3 regions of the Bradyrhizobium sp. SZCCHNR3119 genome follow, and region 2 is predicted to be linked to each of the others. Evidence: predicted binding sites of a transcription regulator. Region 2 holds the regulator's gene; each other region holds the start of a gene.
What was found. Region 2 encodes LexA, which represses DNA repair genes until DNA is damaged. Its sites were predicted from a motif close to TGTTCNNNNTGTGTTCNG; they were not measured.
Positions count from the first base shown of each region.

Region 1: a site for LexA is predicted at 7,556-7,573, ahead of uvrA (excinuclease ABC subunit UvrA). Genes of this name have one in related genera too.
Region 3: a site for LexA is predicted at 2,378-2,395, ahead of QX034_RS13800 (helicase-related protein). Genes of this name have one in related genera too.

Region 1 covers NZ_JAUEUV010000002.1:226,766-236,548, forward strand. Annotated here, with positions in the region: gene QX034_RS28330 (UPF0149 family protein) at 733-1,281, shown strand; gene QX034_RS28335 (SRPBCC family protein) at 1,415-1,969, shown strand; gene QX034_RS28340 (YncE family protein) at 1,973-2,905, shown strand; gene QX034_RS28345 (HAD-IA family hydrolase) at 2,966-3,634, opposite strand; gene QX034_RS28350 (hypothetical protein) at 4,050-4,367, shown strand; gene uvrA (excinuclease ABC subunit UvrA) at 4,453-7,434, opposite strand; gene QX034_RS28360 (porin family protein) at 7,746-8,375, opposite strand; gene QX034_RS28365 (outer membrane protein) at 8,648-9,412, opposite strand; gene QX034_RS28370 (outer membrane protein) at 9,684-9,783, opposite strand, start outside.
Region 2 covers NZ_JAUEUV010000002.1:994,942-1,004,724, reverse strand. Annotated here, with positions in the region: gene QX034_RS31985 (ComEC/Rec2 family competence protein) at 1-2,223, shown strand, start outside; gene QX034_RS31980 (hypothetical protein) at 2,220-2,456, opposite strand; gene QX034_RS31975 (hypothetical protein) at 2,541-2,981, opposite strand; gene lexA (transcriptional repressor LexA) at 3,242-3,940, opposite strand; gene glp (gephyrin-like molybdotransferase Glp) at 4,220-5,431, opposite strand; gene QX034_RS31960 (alpha/beta hydrolase) at 5,611-6,420, opposite strand; gene QX034_RS31955 (urea carboxylase-associated family protein) at 6,461-7,324, opposite strand; gene QX034_RS31950 (glycosyltransferase family 39 protein) at 7,675-9,240, shown strand; gene QX034_RS31945 (cytochrome b/b6 domain-containing protein) at 9,624-9,783, shown strand, end outside.
Region 3 covers NZ_JAUEUV010000001.1:2,951,992-2,961,774, forward strand. Annotated here, with positions in the region: gene rpmB (50S ribosomal protein L28) at 418-726, opposite strand; gene QX034_RS13795 (DUF3108 domain-containing protein) at 1,309-2,118, shown strand; gene QX034_RS13800 (helicase-related protein) at 2,539-6,087, shown strand; gene QX034_RS13805 (S4 domain-containing protein) at 6,172-6,399, shown strand; gene fdxA (ferredoxin FdxA) at 6,562-6,900, shown strand; gene QX034_RS13815 (CarD family transcriptional regulator) at 7,403-8,242, shown strand; gene QX034_RS13820 (AraC family transcriptional regulator) at 8,371-9,261, opposite strand; gene QX034_RS13825 (SDR family NAD(P)-dependent oxidoreductase) at 9,397-9,783, shown strand, end outside.

The DNA of each region.
Region 1 (9,783 bases), 770 kb from region 2:
CAGGGAAGGCCGGGCATCGACTGATACCCGCGGCCCCCGTGCGTGAAGAAGTGCACGGGGCAGGAACCACAGGCTCAGCCGGATCGCTCCGGCCTTCCCTGCGCGATGGTTTGAGCGGCTGCTCCGAGCTCTCCCCGGGGACCGGCTTTCTTGCCCCCGTCTCCGCGTGATGCGAAGCATCATCGCGTCGCGACAACGCTGACGCGTTGCGCGGGCGTCAGCACCGGGACGCCAGGACCACACGGCTTGACCGTGCGCATCGGGATTGTTCGTCGGCATGAGATCAGTCACGCTGCAATCCGATGCGCCCCATCGCAGCCCGCACTCGACGTTCGTGACGATCGCGAAGCGTCCCTCATGTGAGGCGGGATGACATGAGTATGCATGAATTCTGAAAAAACGAAAGTGAAATATTTTCGCGGCAGGACCGCACAAGGGCGATCGCTCTGGACGACTTCGCGAAATCAGGTTTTCGGCGCAGATCGTTTTCGCTATCGAAGACGTCGCGAAGCGGCGATTTGCGCGTCCACGCGCCTGACGGGCAAACCACCCCGTCGCGGAAAGAGTCGTACATTTGAATAAGAACGGACGAGCAAGCATGCTGGATCAGAGCCGCCGCGACCAGTTGGAGCACATCCTGCTTGCGCTCGACGATCGGGCGATGGTGCTCGAAGAGCTCGACGGTTTCATCGCCGGCTTGCTGGTCTGTCCCGAGCCGGTTCCGATCGGCGAATGGTTCGCGGTTGCTTTCGGCATGGCCGGGGGCCCACGTCGGTATTCGACACGATCGACCAGGCCAATCGGGTTCTCGGCCTGGTCACGAACTATTACGACGATGTCGCGCTTACCCTTGCGCGACAGCCGGAAAGTTATCGGCCGCTGTTTCCCATCGATGAGCGCAATGGCGACGTGTCGTGGGAATTGTGGATGGAAGGCTTCGCGGCGGCCATGGATCTGCGTCGCGGCGCGTGGACGAAGCTTCTCGATGTCGGGGGCGAAGTAACCGCAGCCACGGCGGGCCTGTTCATGTTGGCCGATATCGCCCGCGAGAACCGCCATGAGCTGCCGGAGGATGAGGTCGCGCGCTTGACGCGGCAAGCGCCGAGGCTGATCCCGCAATGGATCGTGGCCTTATATAGGCATCGCCTGAACAAGCCCGAACCGGTACGCAGCCTTGCCGATCAGCCCGCCCCGTTCGTCCCTGGGCGGAAGATCGGCCGCAATGAGCCATGCCCCTGCGGTTCCGGCAAGAAATACAAGCGCTGCTGCGGCGCGAATTGAACCGCACTGCGGTCACCGGGCCGTGCCGAGATGATTGCGGTCCGTGACTTTTTTGTTGCGGCGCCGATATCGCCTGTAAGATGATGGCAGGACGCGCTCGGCGCGGCGTAACAAGAACGATCGAGGAAGCGATATGAGGGTAACAATGGCCAGGGCCGTCGCGGTGCTGGCGGCAGTTGCGGTGGCCACGACGGCGTTGACGGCAGCGTGGGCGCACGGCCCCACCCGGCGCAAGGTCCAGGAGCACGTGGAGATCAACGCCCCGCCGGCCAAAGTGTGGGCCGTGATCGGCAATTTCCAGGACATGAGCTGGCTTGGCCCCGTCGCTAAGACCGAAGGCGAGAAGGGCAACGAGATCGGCGCGACGCGACGCCTCACGCTCAAAACCGGCGCCACGATCGAGGAGGAACTCTACAAATACGACGCCGAGAAGATGAGCTATTCCTACCGGATCACCGCTGTCGATGTGAAGGTGCTGCCGGTGACCAATTATTCGTCCACCATCACGGTGTCGCCGAGCGCCGACGGCAAGGGCAGCCTGGTCGAATGGGCCGGTGCCTTCTATCGCGGATATCCCAACAACGATCCGCCGCCGGAGCTGAGCGACGAGGCGGCGATCAAGGCGGTCACCGACCTCTATCATGATGGCCTCGACGGACTGAAGAAGAAGGTCGAGAGCGGAAGCTGACCGGTGCGGGCTCTGCTGATCGCGGTCTGCCTCGTGCTCTCTGGCGCGGTGCAGGCGGAGGAAGCGTTCGTCACCAATCAGCTCAGCGATGACCTCACCGTGGTCGATCTCGCGACGTTGCGGCCGTTGGCCACGATTCCGATCGGCGGCAAGCCGGCCGGGGTCGCGGTGGCGCGCGACGGCCGATTTGCCTACGTGACCAGTCCCGACGACAAGGCTGTCAGCATCGTCGATGCGGCGGCACGGCAGGTGACGGGGCGGATCGAGGTCGGCGGCGGACCTCTCGGAGTTGTGGTCGCGCCGGACGGTGCCAAGGTCTATGTCGCGGACTGGTACGCGGCGGCGATCCGTGTCGTCGATCCCAAAGCCCGAGCCGTGGTCGCGAGCATCGCAGTCGGCGCCTCGCCCTCGGGGCTCGCGCTCACGCCGGACGGCAAGCTGCTGCTGTCAGCGGACCGCGACGATGACAGCGTCTCCGTCGTCGACACCGCGACGCGCGAGCGCAAGGCTGTGATCAAGGTCGGCACACGGCCGTTCGGCGTCACCATCGATGCCGAGGGCCGGCGTGCCTACACCGCGAATGTCGGCTCCAACGATGTCTCGGTGATCGACCTTGCTGATAACAGCGAGGTCGGGCGGGTGAAGGTCGGGCTAAGGCCCTATGCGGTCGCGCTCGCGCAAGGCAAAGCCTTCGTCACCGACCAGTACGACGGGACCGTCAGCGTGTTCGACCTGGCGAGCCTTAAGCCGCTCAAGCGCATCACCGTCGGCGACTATCCGGAGGGAATCGCGGCAACGGGTGACGGCCAGCGCATCATCGTTGCGAACTGGGAAAGCAACACGCTCAGCATCATCGATGCCGTTGAGCTGAAAGTAGTGAGCGAGGTCAAGGTGGGTGACGGCCCGCGCGCGTTCGGGGCGTTTCTGCGGCGGTGAGGGCGCCGCGCAAGCGTACTTGGCACAGTCCCGTAGGGTGCGCAAAGCGAAGCGTGCCGCCTATCTTCGCCACGGCAAGCATGGTGGGCACGGCGCTCTTTGAAGTCCGACAACCGCCACCGCAATCTCCTCCATGTGCTCGAACACCACATCAGGCCGGTGCGCGATCAGCGCTGGTCGCGCCGCATAGCCCCAGGTGACCGCGCCGCAGGTAATGCCGGCGGCGCGCGCGGCCTCGATGTCGCGGATCTCGTCTCCGATCGAAATCGCCTGCGCCGGTTCGAGCCGGGCGCGCCTCAGCACGCGGCGAAATTTCTGTGCCTTGCCGAAGACCGATGCAGAGCAATCGAAATCGGCAAACAGCGCGGCCAGCGGCCCGAGCTTCTGTCGCGCGTTGGCTTCCGTATCGGAGGAGACCAGCGCGAGAGTGACACCGTTGGCCACGAGCGCGCCGAGCATGGTGTCGACGCCATCGAACAACGGAATGGTCGCGGCAGCAGCAGTCTTCAGCTTGCGCATGTGGCGCGCGATCAGCGGCAGCTTCCACATCGGCACCTCGAGGAAGTCCAGGATCTCGCGGGTCGAGGCGTGCCGCAGCGTCTCCACGTCCTCTTCTTGCACGCGGCGGAAACGATAGCGGTCGGCAACCAGGTTCACGGTGCGCGCGAACCAAGGGAAGCTGTCGACCAGCGTGCCGTCGAGATCGAAGATGGCGAGGGAATAGGGCATCAAGGGCAGGCGAGACTCTCGTTGGACAGCTACGTTACTCTTTCGCGCGTGACAAGCCGAAGAATGGTCAGCTCCCAGCGATCCGATCGCGCCTTCGTCGCCGCCACACCTGCACTGTTGCTGCGAAGGCGCGCGTGCGCGGGGACCCATAATCCCGGAGCTCTCGTTGGACGTGAGATGTCGCTGCAACACAGCGGCGGCGGTGATCATAGGTCCCTGTGTCTGGAAAGTCGGCTCAAGGCCGGGACGACAGTTCGCATGCGGCAGGCAATGAGGGTCTGATCGCTGTCCCATGTTGCGAAAGTAAGATCATCATCACGGCCCATCACCTTCGCTCACGTCTTTTGTGCGGTGGCAGACGGAACGCTCCCGCGGTGCAGCGGTTGACCTGTCACACAGCCAAAGGAGCATTCACATGCTACGCAAGACACAATTTGCCGCAGTGGCGGCCGCAACCCTGATCGCCGGAACCGCCGGCGCGTTCGCGCAGGGCTATGCCCATTATGACTCGATGGCCTGGGTTCCCGGTCCTGGCTATGCCGCCGGCCCGGCTGACAGCTATGACGCCGTCCCGCCGCGGCCGACCTATTACCGGAGCTATGGCTGGAACGGCTACGGCACCTACGGTAACGGCACGAACCACCCGACTCCGGGCTCGACCCAGGGCGACGTCGGCCCACAGGGCAACAACAACGGCACGGTGACGGGCGTCTATCGCTACCAGCCTTGGTGACACCGGCAAGAGTGATTAGCTCAACAAAGACCCGCCGCTCGTGACCGAGCGGCGGGTCTGTTCGGTGACCTCTTAGGCTTCTAACTCACTCCGCCGCTTCGCTGGCACTGCCGCTGCGCTTCTTCGGCTTCGATGACTTTTCCAGCACCGGCTTCAGGAACTGCCCGGTGTGGCTGCGCGGCGCCTTGACGATGTCCTCCGGCGGACCCCAGGCGACGATCTCGCCGCCGCCGTCGCCGCCTTCGGGGCCGAGATCGATCACCCAGTCCGCCGTCTTGATGACTTCGAGATTGTGCTCGATCACCACCACCGTGTTGCCCTGCGCGACCAGCTCGTGCAGCACCTCCAAGAGCTTTTTGACGTCGTGGAAGTGCAGGCCCGTGGTCGGCTCGTCCAGGATGTAGAGCGTGCGGCCGGTCGCGCGCTTCGACAATTCCTTGGCGAGCTTGACGCGCTGCGCCTCGCCGCCGGACAGCGTGGTGGCTTGCTGTCCCACATGGATGTAGTCGAGCCCGACGCGGTGCAGCGTCTTGAAGGTCTCGCGCACGCGGGGCACCGCCTTGAAGAACTCGGCGGCTTCCTCGACCGTCATGTCGAGCACATCGGCGATCGACTTGCCCTTGAACAGCACATCGAGCGTCTCGCGGTTGTAGCGCTTGCCCTTGCAGACGTCGCAGGTGACGTAGACGTCGGGCAGGAAGTGCATCTCGATCTTGATGACGCCGTCGCCCTGGCAGGCCTCGCAGCGGCCGCCCTTGACGTTGAAGGAAAAGCGGCCGGGCTCGTAGCCGCGCGCCTTCGCTTCCGGCAGGCCGGCGAACCATTCGCGGATCGGCGTGAAGGCGCCGGTATAGGTCGCAGGGTTCGAGCGCGGGGTGCGGCCGATCGGCGACTGGTCGATGTCGATGATCTTGTCGATATGCTCCAGCCCCTCGATGCGATCGTGCGGCGCGGCCGCCTCGTTGGCGCCGTTGAGCTTGCGGGCGATTGCCTTGTAGAGCGTGTCGATCAGCAGGGTCGACTTGCCGCCGCCGGAGACGCCGGTGATGCAGGTGAACAGCCCGAGCGGAATCTCGGCCGAGACGTTCTTGAGGTTATTGCCGCGCGCGTTCACCACCTTGATGGTGCGGCGATGGTTCGGCGGGCGCCGCTCCGGCACCGCGACCTCGAGCTCGCCGGTGAGATATTTGCCGGTCAGCGATTTCGGGTTGCGCATGATCTCGGCGGGCGTGCCCTGGGCGATGATGTGGCCGCCATGCATGCCGGCGCCGGGCCCGATGTCGAGCACGTAATCGGCAAGGCGAATGGCGTCCTCGTCATGCTCGACCACGATCACGGTGTTGCCGAGGTCGCGCAGGCGCTTCAAGGTATCGAGCAAGCGGGCATTGTCGCGCTGGTGCAGGCCGATCGAGGGCTCGTCGAGCACGTAGAGCACCCCGGTCAGGCCCGAGCCGATCTGCGAGGCCAGGCGGATGCGCTGACTCTCGCCGCCGGAGAGGGTGCCGGAGGAGCGCGACAGCGTCAGATAATTGAGGCCGACGTCGAGCAGGAAGGTCAGACGCTCGCGGATCTCCTTCAGGATGCGTGCGGCGATCTCGCTTTGCTGCGCATTCAGGCTCTCCGGAACGTCGGCGAACCATTCGCCGGCAGCCTTGACGCTGAGATTGCTGATCTCGCCGATGTGCTTGCCGGCAACCTTGACGCACAGCGCCTCGGGCTTGAGCCGGTAGCCGTTGCAGGCGGCGCAGGGCACGTCGTTGAAATATTTGCCGAGCTCTTCGCGCGCCCATTCGCTCTCGGTCTCGCGGAAGCGGCGCTCGATATTGGTGATGACGCCCTCGAACGGCTTCTTGGTGTCGTAGGAGCGGACGCCGTCCTCATAGGTGAACTTGATCTCGTCGTCGCCGGAGCCGTGGAGCAGGGCGTTCTGCACCTTCTTCGGCAGGTCCTTCCACTTGGTGTCGAGCGTGAACTTGTAGAATTTGCCGAGCGCGGTCAGCGTCTGCAGGTAATAGGGCGACGACGACTTGGCCCAGGGCGCGATGGCGCCCTTGCGCAAGGTGATATCCTTGTCGGGGATGACGAGATCGGCATCGACATGCTGCTCGACGCCGAGGCCGCCGCATTCCGGGCAGGCGCCATAGGGATTGTTGAAGGAGAACAGCCGCGGCTCGATCTCGGGAATCGTGAAGCCGGAGACGGGGCAGGCGAACTTCTCCGAGAACAGGATGCGCTCGGGCCCGCTCTTGTCGTGGATTTTGGCGGTCTTCTTCTTCTCCTCGGCCGGCGCCGAGGCGGGGGCATCCGCGAACTCGATCACCGCCAGCCCTTCGGCCAGCTTCAGCGCGGTCTCGAAGCTCTCGGCGAGCCGCTGGCCGATGTCGGAGCGCACGACGATGCGGTCGACCACGACGTCGATGTCGTGCGGAAACTTCTTGTCGAGCGTGGGCGCCTCGGCCAGCTCATGGAAAGCGCCGTCGATCTTGACGCGCTGAAAGCCCTTCTTGAGATATTCGGCGAGCTCCTTCTTGTACTCGCCCTTGCGTCCGCGCACGACCGGCGCCAGCAGATAGAGCCGGGTGCCCTCGGGCAGCGCCAGCACGCGGTCGACCATCTGCGACACGGTCTGGCTCTCGATCGGCAGCCCCGTGGCGGGCGAGTAGGGCACGCCGACGCGCGCCCACAACAGTCGCATGTAGTCGTAGATCTCGGTGACGGTGCCGACGGTGGAGCGCGGGTTCTTCGAGGTCGTTTTCTGCTCGATCGAGATCGCCGGCGACAGGCCGTCGATCTGGTCGACGTCCGGCTTCTGCATCATCTCCAGGAACTGGCGCGCATAGGCCGAGAGCGATTCGACGTAACGGCGCTGGCCCTCGGCATAGATGGTGTCGAAGGCGAGCGAGGATTTGCCCGAGCCGGACAGGCCGGTGAACACGACCAGCTTGTCGCGCGGGATCTCGACGTCGATGTTCTTCAGATTGTGCTCGCGCGCGCCACGAATGGTGATGGCGCGGAGGCTGGACGGGTTGCCTTGCTGACGCTGCTTGGCCTTAAGCACTTCATCCATTGCGATTCGTCCCACGGCGCGGCTTCCGGCGCCATCGTTGCGGCGCGCAGACCCGCACGCCTCAGGTTCAGGCGCGCTCCGCCGGGAACCGGCCATCGGACGCCAAAGGAGAAGGTAGACCTGGAACGTAGGAAGAACGGCGGTGGATTTCCAGTGCCGTCCGCGAATCATCAACAATGCGCTGGCGGAATGGCAGTCCGTGGCAGCAGCGCCAATCGAGCCACCTGGCACAGACAGGCGAACTCGCAAAGAAAAAGCCTCCGCTCGCGGGAGCGGAGGCTTCGACCGTGGCCCGTAAAGGCCAGCGATTCTTAGAAGTGGTAGTTGATGCCGACCTGCACCGAGTGCAGGTTGAGGTCGCCGGACGGAACACCGAAGTAGGTCTCGCCGCCGAAGCTCTTGTAGAGGTACTCGGCCTTGACCGACCACTTCGGAGCGAACAGAACTTCGACACCAGCGCCGACGGTCCAGCCGCTCAGGAACTTGGATTCGGACGCGGTCGCACCGAGGGTGGTGAGCGAGAGCTTGTTGTTCGCCCAGGCGTAGCCGCCGGTGCCGTACAGCAGCACGGTGTTGAAGGCGTAGCCGATACGGCCGCGGACGGTGCCGGTGCTGTCGATCTTGTCGGTGAGAGTCAGGCCGAGCCCGCTAACCGATGCGTTGATGTCAGCCCAAGCCGCGTCGGTCTCGAGACCATAAACCAGGCTGCCAGCCTGCCAGTTGTAGCCCAAGGTACCGCCAGCGAAGCCGCCCTTGATCGACGGGCTGCCGCTGTTCTCAGAGGCATAGCCGCCCATGCCGCCCAGATAGAAGCCGGCCCAGGTCGGCAGCGGCGCCATCACCGGAGCCTTGGTGTAGGTGCGCGCGGCCAGGTCAGCGGCGACGGCAGGGGCCATTCCCAGCGCGGCAAAGGCCACAGTCGTCAGCAGAATTTTCTTCATAATTTTCAGTCCCATTCTTCCTCGTCGCTCCCGCCATAGGTGTGACAGGAACGTACCCGTTCAGATTGACGGAACCGCTATAACCGAGGTCTGCTCGAAAAACCGTCACTTCCGGGCCACAGTCGTGTCCAAAGCACGCCATTGGGAGCAAAAACCGGAAAGGCTTTGCAGCTCAGCCACATCTTCTGCAGGGGGCCGAAACGGCCGCCGCCCGGCCGACGAAAAAGGCCGGCGTGACGCCGGCCTCTGAATTCGACCTGCTGCGCGATCGATCAGTAGCGGGTCAGCGCCGGGCCGCCGAAGCGGTAGTTGACGCGCACGGTCGCCATGTCCACGTCCTGCTTGATCGTGTCGGTGCGGGCATTGGCGACGGCGGTGGCCGGGAAGCTGACGTTGCGGCTGCCCATGAACAGGTGATCGTACTCGAGCGCCACCGACCAGTTCGGGGCGAAGCCATACTCAAGGCCGGTGCCGACGGTGCCGCCCCAGCGTGTTTCGCTCGCCGAATCGATCTCCGCACCGGTCAAGGTGGCCAGCCCGCGATACTTGTTGTGGGTGACGGCAGCGCCGCCCTTCACGTACCAGAGCACGTTGCCCCAGGCGTAGCCGACCTGACCGGTGAACAGGCCGATCGCATCGGTCTTGGTCTGGTTGGTGACGCCCGCGGCCAGCGCTGCCGTACTGACATTGGAGGACTTCAGGTCCGTCCAGTCGCCCTGTGCTTCGAGGCCGAACACCCAGCTCGCGGCCTGCCAGCGATAGCCGATCTGTCCGCCGACCACGCCGCTGGTGGCGTTGTGGCAGCCCTCAGGTTGTGTGACCGCCAGCGGCACGCCGGCAACGTTGTTCAGCGTCCAGCAATTATGGCTCCAATCGGCGCCACCGTTCGCGCCGATATAGAAGCCGGCCCAGGTCGGCAGCGGCGTCACGTAGGCCGGCGGAGCCTTGGTGTAAGAGCGCGCAGCCAGGTCAGCGGCGAAAGCAGGCGCGATCCCGACGGCCGCGAAGCTCGCAGTCAGAAACAGCATTTTCTTCATTGTCGTCTCCAGTCCCATTGATCCTCTTCCGGACCCCACAGTCCGGTCCCACCCAAGTGGCTGGAGCAGAATTCTAACGAAGTCGCCTTTCAAAGCTGTCACCGCCGTGCTGCATCGAGCGGAAGCTGCTGATCGTGCTTAAGGATTGGTAAGCGTTTCGCGCACCGGCGAAACGCTACGGCGCACCGGGGTCGAACTACGGCAAACAAGTTTGTTGTTCGTCAGCTCGATCGCGGCCGATCCTGGCGATTGAGAGCAGGGCAGCTACTTGTCAGTGCTTCGCGACGACCGGACCGCCCCAGCGGTAGTTCACGCGCAACGTCGCGAGGTCCGCGTCCTGGCTCACCGTCTCGCCGCGCGAGGCCGCACCA
Region 2 (9,783 bases):
CCGCGACGGGCGGCGCAGGCCGGCGGCTATCTTGCCGATACCCCGACATGGTCGTCGCTGCTCGCCAGACTGAAGGCCTGGGCGCACGCCGAGGCCGCGGCAGGGCGGCTCCTGCCGTGGGTGCCGGTCGCCTTTGGCGCCGGGATCGCGCTGTACTTCGCTGCCGATCACGAGCCGGTGCTGTGGGTTGCTGCAGTGCTCGCGCTGATGATCTCTGCCGGAGCGTTTGTCTTGCGGCGTCACCGGCTGTTTCCGGCTGCGGTGATGATCGCTGCGGTCGCCGCGGGTTTTGCCGTCGCAACAGCCCGGACGGCGCGGCTCGCGCACACCGTACTGGCCCGACCGCTGTTTTCGGTCACGCTGTCCGGCTTCGTCGAGACCCGCGACATCCGCGAGCGCACCGATCGCTTCGTGCTGCGCGTGACCGAGATGGAAACCGCGCGTGGTGAGATCACGCTGGCGCGGGTGCGGCTATCCGTACGGAAGGGCATGGCGCCCGACGTCGGCAGCTTCGTGCAGCTCAAAGCGCGCCTGTTGCCACCGCTCGCGCCGCTTCGGCCTGGCTCTTACGACTTTTCGCGCGACATGTTTTTCCAGAGCATCGGTGCCTCCGGCTTCGTGATGGGCGCGATCAAGACGGTTGCCCCGCCGCAGGATGGCGGCTTCGGCCTGCATTATGCCGCCTTCATGCAGGGCCTGCGCGACACCATCGATGCGCGCATCCGCGCCCGGCTCGACGGCGACGAGCGCGCGATCGCAACCGCGCTACTGACCGGCCGCCGCGACGCCATTACGACGCCGGTCAACGACGCCATGTTCATCTCCGGGCTCGGCCATGTGCTGTCGATCTCCGGCTATCACATGGCCGTCGTTGCCGGCGTGGTGTTCTTTGCCGTGCGCGCGCTGCTGGCGCTGATCCCGGGGCTTCATGTCAGCCACCCCATCAAGAAGTGGGCGGCTGCCGCCGCGCTTGTCGCCGCGGCCTTCTATCTGTTGCTGTCGGGCGCGGAAGTCGCGACCCAAAGGTCCTTCTACATGACCGCCGTCGTGCTGATCGCCGTGCTGGTCGATCGCCGCGCCATCACCTTCCGCACGCTCGCTGTCGCCGCGATGATCGTGCTAGCGATCGCGCCGGAGGCGCTGGTGCACCCCAGTTTCCAGATGTCGTTCGCCGCGACCTTAGGCCTGGTGGCGTTGGTACAACTCGGGCTGCCGCATCTGTTCGCGACGCCCGACAGTTCGACGACAGCGCGCATCGCACTATGGGGCGGCCGCGAACTGGCCATGCTGCTGCTGGCCTCGCTGATCGCGGGGCTCGCGACCACGCCTTATGCCGCGTTTCATTTTCATCGCGTGACACCCTACGGCGTGCTCGCCAATCTCGCGGCGATGCCGGTGGTCTCCGCTCTGGTCATGCCGGCCGGATTGCTGGGACTGCTCGCGGCGCCGCTCGGGCTCGACGGTCCGTTCTGGTCGCTGATGGGATGGGGCATCGACTGGATGATCGCGGTGACGCGCTGGGTGGCAAACCTGCCCGGCGCGGTCGGTCGCATCCATGCGTTCGGCATCGGTCCCGTGATCGCCGCAAGTCTTGGCCTCATCCTGATGGGTCTGCTGCGCACGCCGCTGCGTTGGAGCGGCGCGGGTCTGCTTGCGGCTTCGATTCTCTGGGCGCTGATGACGCCGCAGCCGGACATGCTGATCTCCGCCGATGGCCGCAACGTCGCGGTGCGCGGCCGCGAGGGCCGGCTGCATCTCATCCGGACGGGTAAGGACGCCTTCCTTGCTCAGGAATGGCTCGCCGCCGATGCCGATGCGCGAACGCCGGCCGATAGCTCGCTCGGCGACGGCGTGTCCTGCGATGACGCCGGCTGCGTGGTGCCGCTTGCCGATGGCCGCTTCGTCTCGCTCGCGCTGCGCGCCGAGGCCCTGGAGGACGATTGCGCGCGGGCCGCACTGGTCGTGACAGTCAGGCAAGCGCCGCCCGATTGCACGGCCTTAGTGGTAGATCGCGACCGGCTGCAGCATCAGGGTGGACTGGCCCTCACGCGGCGCGGCGACGGCTTTGCGGTCGAGGCCGTCCGGCCCAACGGCACGCAGCGGCCGTGGTGGCCGGCTGCTCCCGATGCGGGCGATTTCCAGGCAACGCTGGCGCCGCGCTCGCCGGCGCCAAGATCCCAGGACGCGACGCCGCCGGAGGCGGAGCAGGGGGCGGTGGATTAGCAATCCGGCAGTTCGAACGTGCCGAGATGATATTCGGATGCGTCGTCGTCCTCGTCGCCATCCGACGGGCTTCGCGATGGCGGTGGAAGCTCCACCAGGGTGAACAGCGCATCGGGATGTTGCTGCCAGACCGCGATATCGTCGGCCGTCACGGTCAGCCATCCGAACGTGAATATGTAACGACCGGGCTCAGTGATGCGCCCGGCCTTTTGCCAATTGATCTTGTTGACCACGGGCCATTCTCCCCCCGGCGAACCATAACTTCCGCCGAGGGCCGAATGTTCCCATTTGTCTTCGCATCCGTTGCGCTTCTCAGTTCAGGTGATCGAGATCCGCCGCACCGGCGTCGTTTCGCTGCTGCTCGAAGCCTCGGTGCCCAGCGGCCTGCGCTCGGCCGGCTGCTTGGTCGCGGGCAATTGCAGCACGGTGACGCGTTGTCCCTCGCAGAGCTGGGTCACCAGCACATGCCGACCATCTGCGAACTCGATCGCATCATGGTGGCGATCGGGCACATGCTTCTCGATCGTGTTGAACTTGGCCACGCGGTCGCGGATCGTGCGGGTCCAGATCCAGCGGCTGTCGTAGCGAACGTCGTCGGCAAACGCCAATTCCGTCCCGGGCAGCATACACACGGCGACATTCGGCTCGCTCTCGGAGGCGAAGCCGCGGGTCGAGGTTCCGCGGAACGTCGTCGAGATCAGCGTTTCCCCGACTTTCGCCGGGCGGGACGCAACAGCATGCAGGCTATAGTCACACATCGGATCGCTCCTCGTTCGAGATAGCAACCCACGCTCCCCCCGGACAGGCGCAGGCCTCTATCAGAGTGGACATCAGGAACGATGTTAGCGCGTGCTTGACGGCAATTCTGCGCTGATCTGCACCCCGTACGGCGCTTCGCGATCACAAGCGTTTGAGCGTGTTGCATCGCGATCGAAGTGCAATCATCATCAGCGCCGTCGGAAGAGACCTCCAACGCGTCAGATCAAATTGCGCGCGATCCAGTTCGCGCGCGTGACGATCAGTACTTGCGGTACAGCCCGATCAGCTTGCCCTGGATCTTGACGCGGTTGGGCGGCAGGATGCGGACTTCATAAGCGGTGTTGGCCGGCTCCAGTGCGATCGAGGCGCCGCGCCGGCGGAAACGTTTCAAGGTGGCTTCCTCATCGTCGATCAGCGCGACGACGATGTCGCCGGTGTCGGCGGAGTCGTTGCGCTGGATCAGCGCCATGTCGCCATCGAGGATGCCGGCATCGACCATCGAGTCGCCGCGGACTTCCAGCGCATAATGCTCGCCGGAGCCGAGCATGTCGGCCGGGACGCTGATGGTGTGGCTGCGCGTCTGCAGCGCCTCGATCGGCGTGCCCGCAGCGATGCGGCCCATCACCGGGACGGCGACGGGACGATCGCCCTCGTCGATCGCCGGCGTGCTGGTGCGCACCTTGCCGAGATTACCTTCGATGACAGACGGCGTGAAGCCACGCCGGTTGTTCGCCGCCTGGGACAGTTCGGGCAGCTTGATCACCTCGATGGCGCGCGCGCGATTGGGCAGGCGGCGGATGAAGCCGCGCTCTTCCAGCGCGGTGATCAGACGATGGATGCCCGACTTCGAGCGCAGATCGAGTGCGTCCTTCATCTCATCGAAGGAGGGCGGCACGCCAGCTTCCCTCAGACGTTCGTTGATGAACCGCAGAAGTTCGTACTGTTTGCGCGTCAGCATCTCGACCAGATCCCCAGGTTGATGTGTCGTTCTCGCCCGAGACGTTCTTGTTCAAGACGCTCTCGTTCAAGACGTTCTCGTTTGAAGCGTTCTCGTTCGAAACGTCCTCAGTTCGCGGCGCCCGCAACATCTTCGAAACAAATCATGAACGGACACTATCTGTTCGATATGTGTTCTGCAATCATTAATTTGCAATGAAGGTGGTGCGCAAGATGCCTGCTCGATGCCCGCAAAATAGCTGCGAGATCCCTGGCGGTATATTTGGCAGCTGCACCCTGTTTAGTCTGGCAGCCTCAGAATCTCGCAGACGGAGCCGGCACTTGCCGCGGGCGCAAAAGCCGGGCGGATCACCAGGGCCTGCGATAGCGCGAGGTTGCCGAGCAGCGAGGAATCCTGATGCGTCACCGGCGTTGCGACCAGCGCGCCGTCGGCGCGCACCTCGAGCCGCGCGCGCAGATAGTCCTCGCGGACGTCGTTGGCGGCGAGGTCGCGGCCGAGCAGCGCAGTCTCGCGGGCAGGGTGGATTTGAGCCAAGCCCACGAGCTTCCGAATCAGCGGCACCAGAAACAACAGGCTGCAGACATAGGAGGAGACGGGATTGCCGGGCAGGCCGATCACGCGCATCTGGCCCAACCGTCCATGCATCATCGGTTTGCCCGGGCGCATCGCGATCTTCCAGAACGCCATGTCCACGCCCTCGGCGTCCAGCGCCTGCTTGACCAGATCATGATCGCCGACCGAGGCGCCGCCGGTCGTGATCAGGATGTCGGCTTTCGCCTCGCGCGCGCGGCGGATGCCTGCGACCGTCGAGTCCAGCGTGTCGGCGGCGATGCCGAGGTCGATGGGATCTGCACCCTCGGCGCGCGCCAGGGCGCGCAGCGCGTAGCCGTTGGAATAGACGATCTGGCCGGGACCGGGATTCGACCCCGGCATCACCAGCTCGTCGCCGGTGGCAAGCAGCGCTACCTTGGGGCGGCGGTGCACCGGGAGCTCGGGATAGTTCATGCTGGCGGCGAGCGACAGGTCGCGATCGCTCAGGCGTCGGCCGGCTTTGAGCAGCACGTCGCCTTCGTGGAAATCCGCGCCGGCCGGGCGAATATGCCGGCCCTTCCTGGCCGCTTCGGTGATGGTGACGTGGTCGCCATCCGCGATCGTGTCCTCCTGGATCACGATGGCGTCGGCGCCGTCGGGAACGACGCCGCCGGTGAAGATGCGCGCGGCCTCGCCGGGCCCGAGCGTGCGATCGAACGGCCGGCCGGCCGCGATCTCGCCGATGACCTTGAGCGTGGCGCGGGCGCGGTCGGCATCCGCGGCGCGGACCGCATAGCCGTCCATCGCCGACATCGGCTGCGGCGGCTGGGTCCGCAGCGCCGCGACGTCCCGCGCCAGCACCCGGTGATAGGCCTGGTCCAGCGCGACCTTTTCCTCCGGCAGCGGCGCGGCGCCGTCGAGCACCAAGGCCAAGGCATCAGAGACCGGCATCAGGGCCATGAAGAGTTCCTTCCGAACAGGCCGGCGCAGCGCCGACCGATTCCGCCTTCTAATCGAAGCTTCGATGCAAGGCCAAGCGCTTCGGCGGCAGGGCCGTCAGGACAGTCGATCGGTGGCCGCCCAGATACGCCGCTGCTTCGCCCTCCAGGTATCGTCAGACGTTGTCTGCAGATGCTCACTCACAGTCGCGCGAGAAACTCCGTGAGCAGGACGGTCACCTCGGCTGGCCGCTCCAGGCTCGGCAGGTGCGCCGTGCCGGTCAATTCGCGTCCCGATCCGTTCGGCATCGTCGCTGCCATCAGGCGGCTTCGCTCTTGAATATGAGGGAAATCAAGGTCGCCCCAGATCACGAGCGAGGGCGAGGAGATTTCGCCGAGGCACGGGAAGGCGGGCGTCGCATCGAGGTTCGCACCGATCGGCGGCGACCGCAGCGCAATGGCATTCTTGTCGATGAACAGCCGGCGCAGCTCACCGGCAACGCGGCCTTCGGCTTGGAGTGGACCGTCCAGCCACATGTGGGCCTTGATCGCGCAGACTCGATCCCAATCGCAGGCCGCCTCGGCTTCCGCAAGCTGTGTCATCAGATCCGCGATTGCGGGTAGATAGACCGGTTCGGGCGCGCCGCTGACCGATGGCGCGACCAGCACCAGCGCCCGGACGTGGGATGGATAACGAAGCGCGAAGTCGAGCGCGATTCGTCCGCCTTGTGAGCAGGCGACAAGGATCGCAGGCGTGCCGCTTGCGACGGTGTCTATCACCGCCAGCAAATCCGCCACTTGAGAATGGCCTTCCTTCTCCGCGGCAGTCCCGCCAAAGCCGCGACGGTCATAGGCGATCGCCATATGCGTCGCACTGATGGCATCCACTTGCGCGCGCCACATCATGCGGTCGAAAACCGCAGCATGCAGAAAGACGACCGGTTGGCCGTGACCGACGACATCGGTAGCAAGCCGCGCGCGGCCTGTGATGATTTGACGGGGTGCGCTCATCGACTTCGATCCTGGAAGTGCGGCTGTGCAGTCGCCGATGCTAAGCGGGCGCGCCATGGCGGCGATGGTAGCCGCTCGGCGCTGGCCACGTCCAGCTGGCAAGCGTTGATCGATCCGGCTCGAAGATCTCGATCTTGAGCGGATAGCACGCGGCGGCATCGCTCGAATGGGTCGCGCTGCAATCGCCGCCGGGACAGGCCGACAGCGCGCCGAGCAGATCGATCTCGGCGAAGAACTCGATGAAGTCGCCGGGACGGACCGGGCTCGCCTTCATGAAATATTGCTGCGTATCCTTGGTGAAGCCGGTGCACATGAAGACGTTGAGCACGTCGTGCACGTGGTGCTCGACCGTATCGGGCTCGGACTTCAATTCGGCGCCGAGCGCGCGCGCCAGGTTGGAATGGCAGCAGAAGTCGTAAACGCGGCCGTTCAACCGCAGGTTGGTGTAGGGATCGCAGCGTGTGCCGATGACGTCGTGCACACCGGCGCCATCCGCATCCCAGCCGTACCAGCCGAGCGTGTCATGGCTGATGGTCGCCATCGGCCTCAGATAAGGCATGCTGCTCCAGAGCCGGTCGCCGGTGCTGACATGCGTGGCGTGCAGCGCGCGGGTCTTGCCGCTGAAGAAGCGCTCGGCGAGATCGTCGGCGTTCCAGAGATTGAGATCGCCGACCTGCGGGCCGTCGATGCTGACGATGCGGAAGAACCGCCCGCGCGTGACGCGAAACGTCCGCGCATCGCGCGGCGGCACCACGATCTCACCGGTCTTGACCAGTGTCTTGCGCGTGGCTTCCAGCACGGCCATGTCGGGCCGCGGCATCGACCCGGCAGGATAGACGATCGTCGGCCTTGCCGAACGGCGTGCGGCTGCGTCGGCGGGCTCGGGTGGGACGTTTGGCGGCATCGTTCGCACTCGCTCAATGCAGGGAGACAGCGTGATGACTGATAGCCCGTGATCGAGGCTCGGTGAATTACAAGAGCAATTCACCAAAGCCGGCCTTCTCATAGCCGCCAAGATGGCGCTTTTCGTATATACCGAGCGACCAGAGTGTGTGAGTCAGCTCGGCCGCAGGGCCCAAACCGGATGTGGCGTGATGTCGCAGCGCCAAGATCGACGCGAATGATCCGCAACGGACATGTTGCTTCTGTTGTCTATTTGTTGTCGATCTCGCCTCTCGCTTGCGGGTCGGTTTGGGACCGATCGGACTTTGTCTAATTAAGGCCTGTATATTCGTGGATTTCACTTTCTCAGAGATGGCCGCACGGTCAGATCTCAACCCCGCGCCATGGCGCCGTCCCTTCATCCGCTGGCTTGATGGCGTCGAAGCCGGGTGGTCCGTCCCGCTATTGCTTGTCAGTTTCGCAGCCGTTTGGACGGCTTACCTGTGGATCGCGTATGCGGGCTCGGGTCTCCATCCCGATTTTCTCGAGACCTGGACCCTGGGGCGGCACTTCGCCTGGGGCAACCCCAAGCATCCGCCGCTGATGGGCTGGGTCACCGGTGCCTGGACACAGGTCTTCCCGTCCACCGACTGGTCGCTGCAACTGATGGCGATGACCAACGCGGCGCTGGCGCTGTGGGCCGTCGACCTGATCTCCAGGCAGTTCGTGACCGGGCACAAGCGCCTGCTGGTGCTGCTGTTGCTGATGCTCACGCCCGCCTATCAGTTTCACGCCCAACGCTTCAACGCCAACGCGGTGCTGCTGGCGGTATGGCCGCTTGCGACTTATTGCTTTCTGCGCGCGTTCGAAACCAGGACCGCGATCTGGGCCATCGCGGCCGGACTGGCGGCCGCGGTCGCGATGCTCGGCAAATATTACTCGGTATTCCTTTTGGCGAGCTTCGCTCTTGCTGCCCTCGCTCATCCGTCGAGACGCGCCTATTTCACCTCCGCCTCGCCGTGGATCTCGATAGCCGCAGGCCTCCTGGCCCTTGCGCCTCATCTCTACTGGCTCGCGACCACGGGAGCTGCTCCCTTCGGCTATGCGATGGCGGCGCACGGGGGAGTTGATCTGCCGACGTCACTCCAGGATTCAACGTCCTTCGTGGCGGGCCTTGCGGCGACGATGAGCCCTCCCGCGCTCACCTGGGTTTTGATTGCCGGTCCGCGATTGCGGCGGCTGCCGAGCGATTTTGTGGCCATGGTCCCGGGCTTGCGGCTGCTTTTTTATATCGCGATCGGCACGATCGTCTTGCCGGTCGCGACCTCGCTGACCGTGGGCACCGATCTGCCATCCATGTGGGCACTGCAGGGCGTGTTCCTGTTCGCCGTTCTGATCGTGTGCGGGACCAGCTATCCGATCGAGCGCTTCCATACGGTGAATGCGACGGTCCTCGTTGTAGGCATCGCGCTCGCGGCGGTCGTCATCGCCGCGCCGCTGCATGCGCTTTATCGCAACAGCCACGGCTATGAGGAAGGGCGCAATCTCTATCCTCAGATCGCCGGCGAAGTCACGCGCCTGTGGCACGAGCTCACCGGCATTCCGTTCGCCAGGGTCAGCGGCGACGATGCGCTCGCATTTGCGACTGCCTTCTACAGTCCCGATCATCCCTATTATGCGCGACCGTTCGCCAAGCAATACACTTGGCCCGTCCCGCGCAAGACGACGCTGGAGCATGGCTGGGCCGGGCTTTGCTTTCACGACCAGCCGGAGTGCCTCGCCTGGATGGACCAGACCGCCGCGCGCGCCGGGAACGTCGTCCGGCACGAGTTCGTCGCGCAGGCCCATCTGCTGGGCATGCCCGGCGTATCGAGAAGGGTGGTCGCGCTCATCGTGCCGCCGCAGGCCGCGCAGGCAGACGAAGAACCCGGCAAATGATCGCGCAAGCCGGAGGCTGAAGGCTGCATCAGGCAGAAGCCGAGCGGCCTCGTTTCGCGACCGAAGCTTACGTCATTCTTTCCCCGACGCAGACATATGAGCTGCTGGAATTCAGCTGGTTAGGCCGGATCGGACATCGTCATCCTGCACGCGGGCCGACGCGATTGACCCCAAAGCAGACGAGAGAGGCACGTCCAGGTTGCAACATTCGACCAGCACTAGTGACCCATTGATCTGCATCACGGCGCTCGTCGATTTTTGTGATGTTATTTCTCCGACGCGCGAGCGATGCCATTCGCAATGGCACCGAAGGAGGCCGCATGGTTATGGCGGCGGCCCGCAAATAGTCGTGCGGCGTTCTTATTGAGACAGGTGTCCGGCAAATGCCGCAGCTCCCCACGTCCACGTCAGCCGAGCACCTTCACGCCTACGACGTATGGGATGTCCCGACGCGGTGGTTCCATTGGATCAACGCGCTCACCGTGCTCGGTCTGATGATCGTCGGAGTTATCCTGCTGAACGACGACGCGTTGGGGCTCGCCG
Region 3 (9,783 bases), on a different contig from region 2:
CGAGCTGCGAGGGTCAGAGCTGTCTTAGTCCGTCGCCCTCATTCTGATATTCAATCGAAGTTCTGCACGAGAGTTTCTGCGTCTGCTGGGCCTCTCGGCGGGCGTGACAACAAAAACCTGCGGTGCTCCGTGCGCGCTATTGAATTAAATGATCGATTTCGGCCCACGCTGCGCTTGGTCTCCGCAACGCGCTCGTCCATCAGTACAGCTGCGGCTGAACGGAATGATCACCATATGCGAACCGCGAAACCGCATCGGACGGGAGTTGGATAAGGTAACTCCGCTGCGAAGCCGACAGGCAGCCGACGATGCGTTTTCCAGCATCAAACAGATAAGGCCGGGTCGTTCGACCCGGCCTTATCGGTTTGCTCAGGTTCCGTGAGCAGCCGGGCTCGGCCGCTGCTCTAAATCTCGTAGTCAGCTCGCCTTCGCGACGGGAGCGGCCTCGGCGGCCTTCTTTTCGATCTGGCGCTTCAGCTCCAGCGCACGCGGCGACAGCGTCGCGGCATTGGCCTTGAGCAGATACGCATCCAGTCCGCCATTGTGGTCGACGCTTTTGATCGCGTTGGTCGAGACGCGCAGACGCACGTTGCGGCCCAGCGCATCCGAGATGAAGGTCACGTTGCAAAGGTTCGGCAGGAAGCGCCGCTTGGTCTTGATGTTGGAGTGGCTCACCTTGTGGCCGACCTGGGGGCCCTTGGCCGTCAGTTCACAGCGCCGCGACATCGTTGCAAATCCTCTTTCATCCCCGCACCCGTAATCGCCGCTTTTGGCGCGCGGCGCGGGGGTCCAAAATTCGTCCAGTTCTCTCTGGGAGACGCGGACGTATAGGGGCGATGGGCGAATACGTCAAGTTTTTGAAGGCGGGTAACTGGCGCCTTTCGAGATGCGGTGGCTCCCGCCCTTTGCGCGACGCGGGTCAGGGGGTAGCCGTCAAAGTTCCGTTTTTCCAGGGCGGCGCCCGCAATCACCTACAAGTCAGAAATCTGACGCGAAATCAACACTGTAGACTCTGGCCGGTCACCATATAAAGAGCATAATCGGGGCGGTACGATAGGCTGGATGCCGTTGGCGCGGCCCAATAGACTTTCGGCCCCGCAAGGGACCCGGCGCGGGAAATGCCGCGCCGACGCCGAGTTGCGTTGTGCGTTGGATTTTTTCGCTTAAGTAACGAGGCGATCGCGCAGAGGTGCGCGAGCAGGCGTTTTGGCAGGACGGCCCTTTGAAGTGACCCATCGCGCAGCTCCCTTGATCGTCGCGCCCTCCTGTGGTCGCGGCCTTGCCCGCGGCGTCGCACGTGGCGCGACCATCGCGGTCGCGCTTGTCCTGGTGCTGTTCGCCGCCGTTCCACAAGCTTCCGCGCAGGGCCGCCTCGATGCCGTATATGAGGCGACGCTCGCCGGCATCCCGATCGGCAAAGGCACCTGGGCCATCGAGATCGGCGAGGATCAGTATGGCGCGGCCGCGCAAGGCGGCACCGCGGGGTTGCTGAAGAGCTTCTCGCAAGGTTCGGGCCAGGGCTCGGCACAGGGGCGGATCGTCAACGGGGCGCTGGTCGGCCAGAGCTACCAAGCCTCGACCACTGCGGGGAAGAAGTCCGAACAGATCCGCATCACGCTTACGAATGGTAACGTGAAGGAGTTCAGCATCGATCCGACGCCGCCGGTCGATCCCGACCGCATTCCGGTGACGGAGGCGCATAAGCGCGGCGTGTACGATCCGATGACCGCCTCGCTGTTGCGCGTCCCCGGCAATGGCGATCTGCTGACGCCGGAGGCCTGCCACGCCGGCGCGCCGGTGTTCGACGGCCGCATGCGCTACGAGCTCAAGCTCGATTTCAAGCGCCTGGAAAATGTGCGGGCCGAAAAGGGCTATCGCGGGCCGGCGTTGGTCTGTGCCATCTACTTCACGCCGGTGGCGGGCTATATTCCAGACCGGCCCGTGATCAAATATCTGGCCAGCGCGCGCAATCTCGAGATTTATTTCGTGCCGATCGCGGGGACCCGCATCCTGGTGCCGTTCAGGCTGGTGATTCCGACCCCGTTTGGAACCGGCGTGCTGGAGGCGACCAGCTTCGTCACCCAGGCCACCCCGCCGCGTGTGGCGAAAACGCAGTAGCGGCTCGCCCGCCGACTTTCCGCCAAAGGGAGACGGTCCCTCTGGATCGTCCGTTGTCGCAATTCCCGCGTGAATCCGTTTGACTCTTGCTCGAATCTGATTCGACTCGCGCTCCGAAAAAGCCGCGCCGAATCCGTCGCAAAACCGTTGCTTGTGGTTGCTCCAAAAACTTGATCTAGTGCGGTCTTTCACCTCACGCGCGAGATGTTGCGGTGAACGAAGCCGGAAAGCCGCCGGAGTCAGCGATTCGGGCGCGATTCGTTCTCCGGGCGTTCCGAAGCTTAAGGTGCGACACTATATGCGTAGCAAATTGACACAGCCGGGTGCGGTCGCGACCTTCTGAAATCGCTTCAAAACTCGGTTCCATCGCGTGTAACAGCACACGCGCACATCACGCCGGCAAAGACCTAAAATTAACGAATGGCCTTCTCGTCCTCTTCGGCTGCCTCGCCCTTCGAGCGCACGCCTGATCGTGCTCCGGGCTCCGGCGTCACCGCCGTGCTCGGTCCGACCAACACCGGCAAGACGCATCTCGCCATCGAGCGCATGCTTGCGCATTCGTCGGGGATCATCGGCCTGCCGCTGCGCCTGTTGGCGCGCGAGGTCTACAACAAGATCGTCGATCGCACCGGCTCCGACGCAGTCGCGCTGATCACCGGCGAAGAGAAGATCAAGCCGAAAAATCCGCGCTATTGGGTCTCGACGGTCGAAGCGATGCCGCGCGATCTCGACGTATCGTTCCTTGCCGTCGATGAGATCCAGATCGCAGCCGATCTCGAGCGCGGCCATGTTTTCACCGACCGCATTCTCAACCGGCGCGGCCGCGACGAGACGTTGTTGTTGGGGGCTGCAACGATGCGGCCGATCATCGAGCGGCTGCTGCCGGGCGCTTCGATGGTGACGCGGCCACGGCTGTCGCAGCTCGAATTCGCCGGCGACCGCAAGATCACGCGCCAGCCGAGGCGGACCGCGATCGTCGCCTTCTCGGCCGACGAGGTTTATGCGATTGCCGAACTGATCCGACGCCAGCATGGCGGCGCGGCGGTGGTGCTGGGCTCGCTATCTCCGCGCACGCGGAACGCGCAGGTGGCGATGTTCCAGAACGGAGATGTCGACTATCTCGTCGCCACCGACGCGGTCGGCATGGGCCTCAATCTCGACGTCGATCACGTCGCCTTTGCCTCCGACCGCAAATACGATGGCTATCAGTTCCGTCGTTTGACGCCCGCGGAATTCGCCCAGATCGCCGGCCGCGCCGGCCGGGCTACGCGAAATGGCACCTTCGGCACGACCGGACGTTGCGCGCCCTTCGAGCCCGAACTCGTCAATGTGCTGCAGAACCACACCTTCGATTCCGTGAAGGTGCTGCAATGGCGCAATGCGCGGCTGGATTTTTCGTCTTTGGGCGCGCTGCAGGTGTCGCTGGCTTTGCCGCCGGCGCATGAGGCGCTGACGCGGGCGCCCGTTGCCGAAGATTTGCGCGTGCTGGATCACGCGGCGCGCGACGCGGATGTGCGGGATTTGGCGCATGGCGCGGCGGCGGTCGAGCGGTTGTGGGAAGCCTGCCAGATCCCGGACTACCGCAAGCTGTCGCCGGCGGCCCATGCCGAGCTCGTCACCACGGTGTTCGGCTTTTTGATGCAAAAAGGGCGGATTCCGGACGCGTGGTATGCCGCTCAGGTCGACCAGGCCGACCGCATCGACGGCGATATCGACACGCTATCGGGCCGGATTGCACAAATTCGCACCTGGACCTTCGTCGCCAACCGGCCGGATTGGCTGGCCGATCCCGATTATTGGCAGGGAATTACCCGCGATGTTGAAAATAAATTGTCAGACGCCCTGCATGAACGGCTCACGGAGCGTTTCGTTGATCGTCGTACCAGTGTATTGATGCGGCGCCTGCGGGAGAACAGTGTTTTGAATACGGAAATCGGCAAGACTGGCGAAGTGATCGTCGAAGGGCATGCGATCGGCCGGCTGGATGGATTCACCTTCGCGCCCGACGCCGCCGAGGCCGGCTCCGAAGCCAAGGCCCTGCAGGCTGCGGCCCAGAAGGCTTTGGCCGGCGAGATCGAGGCCCGCGCTGAAAAGCTCTCCAACGCGCCCGATGAGCATTTCGTGCTCACCGCCGACGGTACGGTCCGTTGGACCGGGGATGCGGTCGCCAAGCTGGTGGCGGCTGACGACGCGCTGCATCCGCGCCTGCGCATCATCGCTGACGAGCGTCTTACCGGCGCTGCGCGCGACAAGGTCCAGGCGCGCCTCGATCTGTGGCTGAAGACGCATATCGAGAAGCTGCTGGGCCCGCTGTTCGAACTGTCCAAGGCGGAGGACATCACCGGCATTGCGCGCGGCATCGCCTTCCAGCTCGTCGAGGCGCTCGGCGTCATCGAACGCAGCAAAATCGCGAGCGAGATGAAGGATCTCGATCAGCCCTCGCGCGCAACCTTGCGCAAATACGGCGTGCGCTTCGGCGCCTATCACATCTACCTGCCGGCGCTGCTCAAGCCTGCGGCGCGCGCCCTCGCGGCGCTGCTGTGGGCGGAGAAGCAGGGCAATGTCGACATGTCCGCGCTGACCGGCGCGCAGCATCTGGCAAGCTCGGGGCGTACCTCTTTTCCCGTCGACAAGGCGCTGCCGCGGGACGCCTATCGCGTGCTTGGCTACAAGCAGGCCGGCGAACGTGCCGTGCGCGTCGACATTCTCGAGCGGCTGGCCGATCTGATCCGGCCTGCGCTGGCCTGGCGGGAAAATGCTCCTGGCGAGAAGCCTGCAGGCGCTTTCGACGGCCGCGGCTTCGTGGTGACGCAGGCGATGACCTCGCTGACGGGATCGGCCGGTGAGGATTTTGCCTCGATCCTGCGCGCGCTTGGCTATCGCATGGAGAAGCGCCCGCCGTTGCCGCCCAAGGGCGTTGAAAAGCCGACGGAAGCTCCGGCCGGCGAAGCGATGGCTGCTGACGCCGCCGCGAGCGAGGGGGCGGCGGTGGAAACCGCCGGCGCCGACGCTGCAGCACCGGCCATCGGCGACGATGCCGCCGCGGCGCCTGCGACCGAGGAGATGGTTCCGACGGTGGCTGAGGCCGCAGTGGCGCCGGTGGTCGAACAGGTCGTCGCTGTGCCGGAGCCGGTCGAGACGTCCGAACAGGCCGAACCGATCGCGACGGCGGCCTCCTTGCCAATGGTCGACTTCGCTCCGCCACCCGCGGAAGAGGCGGTGACGCCCACGTCGGAGCCGACCGTCGCCGAGTCCATTGTCGTCGAGTCCGAGCCCTCCGACGCAGCGCAGGCCGAAATCTCCGCCGAGCCGGAGGTCGTGAGCCCAGCAGCACCGGCGGAAGCCGCGTCCCCCGAAGCGACCGCAACTCCGGCGGCAGAGCCCGCCGAACCGCAGCTGGTCGAAGTCTGGCGTCCCGGCGGCCGTTCCGAGGAGCGACGCCCGCGCCATGAGCATCAGCGCCCCCGCCATCAGCGGCCGCATCAGGATCGCGGCCAACAGCCGGCCGGCGAGCATGCTGCAGGCGGGGCTGCCCCGGCCGAGGGCGAGTCTCGCGGCGAGCGTCGCCATGGTCAGGGGCATGGCCGCCGCGACCGCGTAAAGGAATTTGGCAAGGACTTTCGGAAGGGGCCGCGTCAGGGCACTGAAGGCCAGCCTCAAGGTCAAGCGCAGGGCGAAGGCGTGCAGGCGCGTGAGGACCGGGCCCCCCGCCGCGAGCACGACAGCAAGGGACGTGATCGCGACCGCGATCGTAACAAGGGCGGCAAGTTCGGCGGCGAGCGCGAGGGGCGCGGCGGCCGGGACTTCGGTAAGGGCGGCCGCGACAAGCGCGACGGCGGCCCGGCGCTCCGGCCCTACGCGTCGAGCGCCGGTTCGCGCGACCGCGATCGGCCGATCGATCCGAATTCGCCGTTTGCCAAGCTCGCTGCGCTGAAGGAGCAGCTCGCCGCGAACAACCGGAAGGACTGACGCGCGATCAGCAGGAAGGACGAGGCCAAGCCGGAGAGCCCGTCAGAGCGCCAGCGCCTCGACAAATGGCTGTGGCATGCGCGCGTGGTGAAAGCCCGCGCGAGCGCCGCTGCTCTCGTCACCTCCGGCCATGTCCGCGTCAACGGCGTCCGCGAGACCTCGCCGGGCCACGGCATCAAGCCCGGCGACGTGCTGACCATCGCGCTCGACCGCAGCGTCCGGATCCTGAAGGTGGTGGCGTTTGCGGAGCGACGGGGCGATGCGACCTCTGCGCGCGTGCTCTACGATGACTTGGCGGGCGGTTCGCAATAGCGTTTGCTGCACGACAAACCCGTTTCAGTTCTTTGCCCCGTTCACTTGCGGCCCACCACGTCCTGCGCTAGTGGTCCGACGCCAGCATTTGCTCCCCATCCGGGAAAGCACGTTTGCAAATGTGCAGGCCAGCTGATTTCTAGACCCGTTCCGGAGCCCTGGATGACTTACGTCGTCACTGAGAACTGCATCAAATGCAAATATACGGATTGCGTTGAAGTCTGCCCGGTAGACTGCTTCTACGAGGGCGACAATATGCTGGTCATCCATCCTGACGAATGCATCGATTGCGGTGTCTGCGAACCGGAATGCCCGGCGGACGCGATCAAGCCGGACACCGAGCCGGGGCTGGAAAAGTGGCTCGGGGTGAATGCCGAATATGCCAAGGCCTGGCCCAACATCACCCAGAAAAAGGATCCTCCCGGCGACGCCAAGGAACATGACGGCGAGGATGGGAAGTTCGGAAAATATTTTTCGCCCAATCCCGGAACTGGGGATTGAGCGCCTCCTCTCGGCTGAGGTCTGAGCTGCCGCGGGAGTGACGGCCGGTCCGTCGCCCGGCAAATTTGCCGGCTGCGAATCATTCCGCGGAAACAAGGATGTAAGACGATTTGGTGACGGCCCGAATGCTGCAATTGTCGGCACCGGGCGACTCGCCGTTTAACCCTAAGCACGCGGATCCGTCACAGAACCGCCCTTCCGCCTCTAAATCATTGATTTTTGCGGGAAATGTGCTATATATGGCACATTCTCAGAGCCGAACCCGGCCATGCGTAATTTTGGCCGCCCTTTTAGGTTCCCGCAACATCAAACAGGGGCGTGGCAGTTCCGCGCGCAGGCTGTGTCACAGAAAACGCGTAAAAAAAGTGCTTCCAAGAGTACCAAGAAGCCCGCCGCGGCCAGCCGCAGCGTTTCCAAGGGCCGTGCCCGGGCTCCTGTAAAGGAAGTTCGGGCTGCCGCAAAGGCCTCGGCTGCCAAATCCTCGAAGAACAAAAGAAGCGCAATGCCTGAAAAGACTGCCAAGACTGCCGCGAAAGCCACTGCTGCCAAGACTTCTGCCGTCAAGGCTTCTGCTGTCAAGAGTTCTGCCGCGAAGGTTGCCGCCAAGCCTGCCGTTGCCGCTCCTAAGCCCGCTGCCGCCCCCAAGGCGGCCGTCGCGGCGCCTGCGCCTGCCAAGACCGTGGCCGCCAAGCCGGCCGCGCCTGCTCCGCGCGTCGAGGAAAAGAAGCTGCCCACCCAGCGTCAGGGCTTCAAGACCAACGAATTCGTGGTCTATCCGGCGCATGGCGTTGGCCAGATCCTGGCCATCGAGGAGCAGGAGATTGCGGGCGCCAAGCTCGAACTGTTCGTCATCAACTTCATCAAGGACAAGATGACCTTGCGCGTTCCGACCGCCAAGGTCGCCAATGTCGGCATGCGCAAGCTGTCCGATCCGGCGCTGGTCAAGAAGGCGCTGGAGACGTTGAAGGGCCGCGCGCGTGTCAAGCGCACGATGTGGTCGCGCCGCGCCCAGGAGTATGAAGCGAAGATCAACTCGGGCGACATCGTTGCGATCGCGGAAGTGGTGCGCGATCTCTACCGTTCCGAGTCGCAGCCTGAGCAGTCCTACAGCGAACGTCAGCTCTATGAAGCGGCACTGGACCGGCTGTCGCGCGAGATCGCCGTCGTGCAGCACTCGACCGAGACCGAAGCGGTCAAGGAGATCGAGGGCCAGCTCGCCAAGAGCCCGCGTCGCGGCGCCAAGACGGAAGCCGATGCGGTTGCCGAGGGTGAAGGCGACGCCGAGGGCGATATCGATGATATCGACGGCGACGATACCGCTGTGGCCGACGAGGCGGCGTAACGCGTCACCCGCTCAATCGAATACGAAAGCCCGGCCCGCAAGGCCGGGCTTTTTGCTTGGGCAGCCATCGTCCTGAGCTTACTCGAACGTCCCTGGTCCGGCGGGTACGCCGCCGCGTCTGGCGTTGCTCAGGCCACGGCCTCCAGCTTGCTCCGCGCAGCCCTGATGTCCCGCACCGGCGGCAGGCCGAACAGCCGGCCATATTCGCGTGTGAACTGCGGCACGCTCTCATAGCCCACCGCGAACGCGGCGCTGCTTGCATTCATGCCCTCTGCGAGCATCAGCCGCCGCGCCTCGATCAGCCGCAGCTGCTTCTGGAATTGCAGCGGCGACAGCGAGGTATGCTTGCGGAAATACTGGTGGAAGGAGGATGGGCTCATGCCGGCAACGGCAGCGAGCTGCTGGACCGGCAGCGCCTGCGTGAATTCGGCGCGCAGCAACGCCACCGTGCGCGCGATACGTTGCGCATGGCTGTCCGGGCCGCCGAGCCTGCGGATTGCCGCGCCATGCCGGCCTGCCAGCAGCCAATAATGCATCTCGCGCACGAGCTGCGCCTGCAGCACGGGCAATGCGGCGGGCCGATCGAGCAGGCGCACCAGCCGCACCGCGGCGTCGGCGGCTTCCGCATCGGTCGGCTCAACCCGAACGGCGTGGCCATCGGCTTCTGCCGTGCCGTTCATCTGCGCAATCAGCTCGGCAACGAGCGCAGGATCAAGCTCCAGCACCAGGGAGAGGTACGGCGCGGCGATGCTGGCCCGCGTGATCTGGCTGACAGTGGGCACGTCGGCCGTGATGATCAGTGAAGCGCCGGCAGAAAACGCAACCCTCTGCTTCCCCATCGCGACATGCTTATCGCCCTGCACGACCAGGCAAACCAGCGGTCGAGAGATCGCATACACGAGCTCGCTGGGCGCGGTTGCACGCACCATCGTGAGCCCCGGGATCAGGGTCTTGGCGAGACCTGTGGCACCGGCATGGATAGCCGTGTAGCGGCTCACGGTGCTGAGCAGACTGGTCATGCAACGAGCCTAAACCGGCGCCGCCGGCGATGCATCCTCCTTCGGAGGATCGGGCAAGAAACGGCGAGCTTCTGGCAACCGCGGACGGCGCTGCGGCCCGATATCGGGGTGGTCAAATCCCGACTGGAGGCAGACATGACCAAGATCGCGCTCGTCACCGGCGCCAGCCGCGGGCTCGGCCGGGCCACTGCATTGCATATCGCCCGCCGCGGCGGCGATGTCATCCTCACCTATCAGCGCCACGCGGAGGAGGCGCAGGCCGTAGTCGCCGAGATCGAAGCGATGGGCCGCAAGGCGCTGGCATTTCAGCTCGACAGCGGCGACGTCGCGGCGTTTGCGCCGTTCGCCGAGACGCTGCGTGCCGCGCTGCGCCGGAGCTGGCAGCGCGACACCTTCGACCACCTCGTCAACAATGCCGGCCATGGCGATTACGCGCTGATCGCCGACACGACCGAGGCGCAGTTCGATCGGCTGATCGACGTGCACTTCAAGGGCGTCTATTTCCTCACTCAGGCGCTGCTG